DNA from 2 places in the Bacillus spongicola genome. Region 2 is predicted to be linked to the other one. Evidence: riboswitches for the same ligand, from Rfam matches in the RefSeq annotation. Region 2 holds a riboswitch; the other holds the start of a gene.

Region 1 (4,401 bases), on a different contig from region 2:
CAAATAGTACTTCATCGATTCCTTTTGCACTAATCTCATCTTGGATTTTCGTTAAAGTTTCACGAAGACGTTTTCCTTTTTCATCTTGAGCAGTAAAGACTTTCCCTCCAGCAAGGGGAGACCATGCCATAGGTTTGATACGTTTTTCCTGGCAAAGATGAATCGTGCCGTCGTCAAAATTTTCGAGCTCATAGGCAGATAATTCAATCTGATTAGTGATGAGCGGGTAGTCCAAGTAAGATTGAAGCATTTGAAAATGAGAATTTTTGAAGTTAGAAACGCCAAAGTGACGAACCTTTCCCTCTCTTTTGAGAATGTCGAATGCTTCGGCAATTTCAATGGGATCCATAAAGGGACTTGGGCGATGTAATAATAAAACATCAATATAATCCGTTTTTAAATTCTGCAACGAATTTTCAACTGAAAGTAAAATATGTTCCTTTGTTAAATTGTAGTGATGTGTTTGATGAGTAGGACGCTTATCAGCTGGAATGACAATTCCGCATTTAGTGATTATCTCCATTTCCCCTCGAAGCTCAGGCTTTAATGATAGGGCATCGCCAAACAATTCTTCACAAGTATATCCACCATATAGATCCGCATGGTCAAAAGTAGTAATTCCTTGCTCTAAACAATACTCAATTAATTCGAGTGTTTCTTCTTTTGAATTATTCCAATCATTTAATCTCGATAAACCATGAACTAATCGAGAGAAGGAAAGACCATCTGCCATTTGTATACGTTCCACTAAAATTCCTCCTTGAAATAAAAAAAATATTTTCAGTTTCTTTGATTTACAACAATATGTATCTGCTTCATTATAAACATTTCTTATAAGTGGGTAAACAATCTTATTCTATACCCTAGCCTGTTTTTACAGGGCTCTTTTCGCATACTTTGTTGCTATTGACTCAAAGAAAAAACAGGCAGTAAGGTTTTTTCGACTGATTTCTTACTTTTTATCTAGAGATGGAGAAGTTTTCATAAGGAAAAGAGCACGAAGTCATACAAATCAGGGGATATATTCCTATTCGAAAAGCCACAATCTTTTCGAAAACAGCCTTTTACACTTATATTGGTTGTTAAAAAGTAGAAAAGACAACTAAATAAGCGATTTTTATGCTCTTTTAGTCTAACCACTTCTTGATTTGTCTAATTGTTCACTGTATGAAAAGAAGAAAAATTTCTATAACTGATTTTGCAAAGCTTGTTGCTTTTCGAACCAGTCAATAATCGATGATAAGGCTCTGTCTCGGGGGCATCATTTCGCTTGTATTTGATGTGAATCACCAGCGAATTGAAGGTTTCCTTCTAAAATTAAACTATAAATGAAACAATGTATACGAAAAATGTCCTTTATTAAAGGCTCTTTTCACATACTTTGTTGCTTTAGCATCAAAATGAAGGGAAACACTCTTTTCATTCCTCATTTTGGGTTGAAAATGATGCGAAAAGATGCCCCAAAGTCAATCTTCATCACGAATTGAGGGCTATTCGAACAGCCACAACCTTTGCGAAAAAAGCCTTAATAAGAGAAACAAACTTTAGAAAATGATAATTCAAAATGGTTGCGTCATTTTCATTTATCTGTCATAGTGAAATTGACTGAATTTAATATTAGAGTATTGTAGGGGAACCAGTGTTGCTGGTTGAGAGAGTAGTCATAAGCTACGGACCCTTGAACCTGATCTGGTTGATACCAGCGGAGGAAACATGTTCAATTTTTTTGTTTATGTGCGCCTAGGTATCTATCTAGGCGCTTTTTCATGTACATAAGACTATCAGGATCTCTAGTATTCCGTCATCAAAGAAATAAGATCACATATGAGGGGGAAAAGAGATGAAAAAATGGCTATTAGGGGCAGTTGCTATCATATTCATTCTGGCTGGTTGTGGAAATGAGGAGGAGAGTAACACAAGTAGTAAGGAATTAAAAAAGATTTCCGTGGTGCTTGATTGGACTCCGAATACGAATCACACAGGTCTATACGTTGCAAAAGACAGAGGGTACTTCAAAGACGAAGGGCTAGACGTCGAAATCATCCTACCAGGTGAAGCAGGGGCAGATCAACTCGTTGCGTCAGGCAAAGCTGATTTTGGGATAAGTTATCAAGAAAGTATCACTCGTGCAAGAGTTGAAGATGTTCCATTGGTTTCAATAGCTGCGATTATTCAGCATAATACTTCGGGTTTTGCGTCACCAAGTGGAAAAGAAATTCTTAGCCCGAAAGATTTTGAAGGGAAAACCTATGGTGGTTGGGGGGATCCTGTTGAAAAAGCTGTGATGGAATCCGTAATGAAGAGTGAAAATAGCGAAGTGGATAAAGTAGAGTTTGTAAATATGGGATCAAGTGACTTTTTCACCGCAGTGAAAAGAGACATTGATTTTGCTTGGATCTACTATGGGTGGACAGGGATTGAAGCAGAGTTGCGCGGTGAAGAACTGAATATGGTGTATTTAACGGATTACTCAAATAAGCTAGACTATTATACACCTGTTTTAGCTACGAATGAAAGCAAAATTGAAGATGATCCAGAAGTAGTAAAGGCCTTTTTAGCGGCGGTAAGCAAAGGTTACAGAGACTCGATTGAAAATCCAGATGAAGCTGCCGAAGTTTTATTGACAGCTGTTCCAGATTTGGATGAGGAGCTAGTCAAAAAATCACAAAGCTGGCTCGCAGACAAGTATCAGGCTGATGCTCCACGTTGGGGTGAACAAAAAACTGAGATTTGGGAAAACTATGCAAATTGGATGTTTGAAAATGGACTGATGGAACAGAAGCTTGAAGCAAATGAAGCCTTTACAACACAATTCTTACCAAAATAAGGGAGAAGATAGCGATGGGAAATTCTTTAGTGAGTATTCAAATTTTGCCGAAAACGGAACGTGGTGAAGATGTAATACCATTTGTCGATGAGGCGATTAAAGTAATTGAAGAATCTGGTGTGTGCTACGAGGTTCATCCACTTGAAACGACGATGGAAGGTGAATTATCTGAATTATTTTCGATCATTCAAAGAATGAATGAAAAAATGGTGCAATTAGGATGTCCGAATGTAATTTCTCAAATAAAAGTTTTGTATCAACCTTCTGGAATTATGATGAATCAATTAACGGAGAAATATCGATGATAAGAGCGATATTTCTCAAAGGATGGAGACCATTTATGGTTCTCCTCCTTTTCTTTATTTCATGGGAGTTTTCAACAAATATTTGGAACATTCCTGTTTGGATGCTTCCAGGTCCACTTCAAATAATAAAAGAATTTATTGCTGTATGGTCTTTTTTTTATGAAGATGTTCTAGCAACAATTTGGCTAACTCTTTTAGGCTTTTTTATTGGAGGTTCATTTGGTTGGGGAACAGCTATGGTGTTGCATCGTGTTCCTCTTTTACGGGAGGCTTTTTATCCATTCCTGATTTTGTCCCAGAATATTCCGATTATTGTTCTGGCGCCACTTTTAGTCATTTGGTTTGGTTTTGGCCTTTTACCCAAATTGATTGTCATCACCTTAATTTGTTTCTTTCCTGTAGCCGTTTCGACGTTAGATGGATATAAACAAACCTCATCTGAATTATTGCATTACATGAAAATGGCTGGTGCAACGAAAAGGCAAATTTTTTGGAAATTAGAGTTTCCCTCTTCTCTTCCAATGTTGTTCTCAGGTATAAAAATTTCAGCAACCTATAGTGTAATGGGGGCTGTTATTTCAGAGTGGCTAGGGGCTAAAGCTGGAATCGGTGTCTTTATGACTCTAGCTTCTTCATCGTTTCAAACCGATCGTGTCTTTGTGGCAATCTTGACCATTATGTTTATCAGTTTACTTTTCTTTTGGGTGATTGTATTGGTTGAAAAAATTGTATTGAACGGAGGGAAGTACGATGAATAAGTTAGAGCTAAAAGATGTGTCGAAGAGATTCGGGGAAAAGGATGTATTATCGCGAGTTAGCCTCACCATTAAGCAAGGGGAATTTGTCACATTACTTGGTCCTTCAGGAAGTGGAAAAAGCACTATATTTCACCTCGTTGGTGGGTTGTTAACTCCAGATAGTGGCGAAATTTATTTAGAAGATCAAAAAATCAATGGAAAGGCCGGACATATTTCGTATATGCCTCAAACTCCTTCATTATTACCATGGCGGACGGTAATAGAAAATGTTCTATTAGGTCAAGAATTAGTAGGTGAGGTGAATGAAAAAGAGGCAAAAAACATGCTACAAAAGGCAGGTTTAGCTGGTTTTGAAGGTGCATATCCTCATGAATTGTCAGGTGGAATGAAGCAGAGAGTTTCATTTATTAGAGCCCTATTAAGCCCACAGCCCTTTATATTATTAGATGAACCTTTTTCTGCACTAGATGAATTAACACGTTCCGATATGCAAAAATGGCTCCTATCTGTT
Region 2 (4,401 bases):
AAGAGCGGGTGGATGGTATCCATGACTGGCAGTGGATCTACAAATTTTTTAAGCATCTTACTGCTCCTCTCACTGTATCTTCTACTCATACTTATTACAATTTTTCGAATTTAAGTCTATTAATTGATAGGTTCTTTTCGTATCCATTGTTTCCATTGATTTTATTGAGCGACAGAATTCTTCATTGTACTACTGATTTTGTTTAATTGTTGGCGATAAGATGTCTTGGAAATGACCTTTTTTCTGGAGTATATTTAGTTTGGAAAAAAACCTTTCAGTAAGAAGACGAAGTATAAGAAAGATAATTACAGAAGATGAATTCTGTAATTAATTATATCAAGATAGTTAATGTTGTCTTTTTATTTTAAGGTTTCTATGTTAATGAAATCGGTTGTAGCTTCATGGAGGGTGAGCATAGAAGGTAGGATAAAAGGAAAACATAACTCAAAATAAATACTAAAAAGTGAGATATTAGTAGCATATAGTCGTTTTTTAGTCTGGAAGAAACGAATTGATCTATTTCTAATAGATAGATTAACTTTTTGAATGGGGAGATACATTGAAAGTATATAAGAACGGTTTTATTTTTTGACTTTGGAAAAGAGAATTCTCCTTCATACCATAAAGGAAGGCTCTCATTAGAAGAGTTCTAGCTGGATTTCTCTATTATAAAGGCTGTTTTCGCAAAGTTTTTTGCTTTTCGTATCAGTCTATTATCTATGATTTAGCTTAGATTCGTCTATTTTTTGATAGAATTCAACAGTGAAATGAAAGATTTAATCAAAAATATGATGAAATAGCCACAATGTATACGAAAAGAGCCATTAAAAAAATACCAAATATAGTAGAGAAATTTAGTCTATTTATATTCATCATCCTAATTCGTTAAGATTCTCAGATTTTACTATTTTAATATAATTACATCTGTAGATTCATTCGATTTTATTAAAAGCTTATATAGAGGATTAATTATACTTATTCGTCCGCCTTATCTCACAATTATTTATGGAAATAGGGCAATTCAAAATATATCAAATTTCTTCAATAGTAAAGGCTGTTTTCGCAAAGATTGTGTTTTTTTGTATCAGTTAATTATCTGTGATATAGCTTTGTTTCGGGCATCATTTCGTCTGTTTTTGATAGAAATCAACAATGAAATGGAGGATTTAGTCAAAAATCAGATGAAATAGCCACAATGTATATGAAAAGAGCCATAGTAAAATAAAATAATATTGACAAATCCAAATAGCATGATACGATAACTTCGAAAACTAATTTAATATGACGATCCACTAGGGGTGCCTTCTCTAAAGGCTGAGATTAAAGTATGACTTTAAGACCCTTTGAACCTGATCTGGTTGAGACCGGCGTAGGGAAGTGATGGTTGAGTGTTACATAGATTCTTCTTTTATGTACAAAACTTAAGCCACTTCCTTTATGCGCTATGCATGATAGGAAGTGGCTTTTTTGTTTAGACAGGGCTGTTTTCTCAAAGATTGTGGCTTTTCATATCAGTCTATTATCTGGATAAAGCTTTGATTCGAGTATCATTTCGTCTGTTTTTAATGGAAATCAACAAAATGTATGATTAAATCAAAAATCAGATGAAATAGCCACAATGTATACGAAAAGAGCCTTAGAAAAAAACCAATTGCTGTGGATCGTCGGAAAAGAGGGAAAAGAATGACATTTTCACAGGAATTAAGAGAAGCTGTAGCGCCAATTTGGGAAGCGAGTTTTGATCATCCCTTTGTAAAAGGGATTGGAGACGGGACTTTATCTCTAGATAAATTTCGTTTTTACGTTCAACAAGATGCCTATTATTTAACTCATTTTTCCAGAGTGCAAGCATTAGGGGCTGCAAAGGCAATGGATTTACGAACAACAGCAAGAATGGCTGCTCATGCTCAGGGAACAAATGAAGCAGAGATGTCCCTTCATGAAAAATTTTCGAAGCAACTGGGTATTACAGAGGATGAACTCCTTGCCTTTCAACCAGCACCTACAGCCTATGCCTATGCCTCTCATATGTATCGTGTAGCTCAGTTTGGTGGATTGGCGGAAATTATTGCAGTGATTCTGCCATGTTACTGGCTTTATTACGAAATAGGTGAAAGATTACAAGCTTGTACGCCAGGTGAGCCTATTTATCAAGAGTGGATTGCCACGTACGGAGGGGATTGGTTTAAAGAGCTAGTAGATGAGCAGATTCAAAGATTGGATGAATTAGCAGAAACGGTTACAGAAGCAGAGCGTGACCGGATGAAAAACCATTTTATTTTAAGTAGTTTATATGAGTTGCAGTTTTGGGAGATGGCATACACATTAGAAAAATGGCCATTTCAGGAGAAATTGAATCAACAGAAGTTGAGTGAAGTCGGTGATTTACGTGGGTAAATTAAAGTTAACTGATATTTTAGTGACTGTTGTGATATCCATTGGATTCGGAATTATATATAAACTATGGGGTCCAGTTTATAACGTATTTAAGCCGTTTGGGTTTCATGCAGAGCAATTGATATACGGAATGTGGTTTATGGCTGCTATCGTTGCATTTTTAATAATTAAGAAACCAGGAGTTGCACTTTTAGCGGAAATCGCAGCCTCTTCAGGTGAATTGTTAATGGGATCTGAATGGGGACTTGAAGTTCTCTTGTTTGGATTGATTCAAGGATTAGGTGCTGAACTTGTCTTTATGATGGTGCGTTATAAGCGGTCTGGATTAATAATTGTTTGCTTAGCGGCTGTAGGGTCTGCCCTAGGATCGATTGTGATGGACTACTATAAAGGCTATATGGGAGATCTTGAATTATGGAATTTACTACTATTCCTTTCCGCAAGAATCGTAGGATCTATCCTAATCGCGGGCATGGGGTCTTACTTTTTAGTGAAAGCTTTAGAGCGCACAGGGGTTACTAATATTGTTCGTCCTCCCAGTCAACAAGATTTTGATGCATTAGATCAATAATAAGGAGGGGTAAGGATGAAGATTAAAGACCTTCGCCTCAAGTTTCCTGACAAGGAAGAGCTTTTGTTTAAGGATTTGAGCCTGAACATTAAGAAGAATGAAAAAGTATTATTACTAGGTCCATCAGGTTGTGGAAAGTCGACTCTTTTACAAGTCTTGTCGGGAGTGATCCCTACCTCGGTTGACGTACCCATGAAGGCTGCTGAAATAGAACATCCTCCTTCATGGGGGTATGTTTTTCAGGACCCGGATACACAATTTTGTATGCCTTTTGTGGACGAAGAAATCGCCTTCGTTCTTGAGAATATACAAGTTCCACAAAAAGAGATGGGGGCAAGAATTAAAGCGGTTTTAGCAGATGTGGGACTTTCTTTTGAGGATGTTCATACAAATATTGCGACTTTATCGGGTGGGATGAAACAGAGGCTTGCGATTGCCTCTGTTCTTGCTCTTAAGCCAGATACGCTCTTTCTTGATGAACCAACAGCACTTTTGGATGATGAAGGAACAAAGGCAGTCTGGGAAACCGTAAAGCAAATCAGCCATGACAAAACCGTAGTGATTGTGGAACACAAGCTCAATCACGTACTTGAATTAGTCAACCGAATTGTCCTTTTCAATGAAAAAGGAGAAATATTGGCAGATGGTGCAAAGGAAATGATTCTCCGCCAATATCGAGATACGTTACGTCGACAAGGTGTTTGGTATCCAGAGATTTGGAGAGATTATCTCAATCAATCTCCACCAGGGAAAATCTCCTCTTCAAATGAGGTTGTTATAGAATTAAAAGACTTCAAAGGTTATCTTCAAAAAAAAGCCAAAATATCAGTTCCTGAAGCAACAATCCGACGTGGTGAGTGGATTACGGTAGTAGGAAATAACGGAGCAGGAAAATCTACGCTCCTACATAGTCTGATGCATCTCATTAAAACAAATGGGGAATATTTTCTTTTCGGGGATCTTGTTTCAGCAAAAAAGGTACCAGAAGGTGTAACTTTTGTTTTTCAAAATCCTGAATTTCAATTTGTTACAAATTCTGTTTGGGATGAGATTGCTTATGGTCTCCGACTTAAAATGGCGGAAGAGAGAGAAGTGGGTGAAGTGGTAGAGGATCTTTTGCAGCGATTTAAATTACGTGAGCAAAGGAATCAGCATCCTTACCAACTTTCTATGGGGCAGAAACGGAGATTAAGTGTTGCGGCATCTATTGTGAATAAAAAATCAATCATTTTGTTAGATGAACCTACCTTTGGACAAGATGCTCAAAACACATTTGCACTTTTAGAGATGTTGCAAGACTATCAACGAGAAGGGGTCACCATCATCATGGTGACTCATGATCAGCATATTGTGGATTTCTTTGCAACTAGAGTGTGGACAATTGAGGATGGTTTGTTAGTTAGCGATAACTATAACGATTTGAATCAGCTTCA

The links. A riboswitch is a leader RNA that binds a small molecule or an ion and turns the genes downstream of it on or off. The one in region 2 is predicted to bind thiamine pyrophosphate.
Region 1: linked by a shared signal. The riboswitch ahead of U8D43_RS20505 (ABC transporter substrate-binding protein) and the one ahead of tenA (thiaminase II) in region 2 are both predicted to bind thiamine pyrophosphate.

The regions. Positions count from the first base shown of each region.
Region 1 is NZ_JAYKTS010000056.1:8,219-12,619, forward strand. Features, by position in the region: gene U8D43_RS20500 (aldo/keto reductase) at 1-748, opposite strand, end outside; TPP riboswitch at 1,620-1,728, shown strand; gene U8D43_RS20505 (ABC transporter substrate-binding protein) at 1,841-2,827, shown strand; gene U8D43_RS20510 (thiamine-binding protein) at 2,842-3,132, shown strand; gene U8D43_RS20515 (ABC transporter permease) at 3,132-3,890, shown strand; gene U8D43_RS20520 (ABC transporter ATP-binding protein) at 3,883-4,401, shown strand, end outside.
Region 2 is NZ_JAYKTS010000001.1:244,078-248,478, reverse strand. Features, by position in the region: gene U8D43_RS01110 (multicopper oxidase family protein) at 1-56, opposite strand, end outside; TPP riboswitch at 1,285-1,393, shown strand; gene tenA (thiaminase II) at 1,684-2,397, shown strand; gene U8D43_RS01100 (ECF transporter S component) at 2,390-2,968, shown strand; gene U8D43_RS01095 (ABC transporter ATP-binding protein) at 2,984-4,401, shown strand, end outside.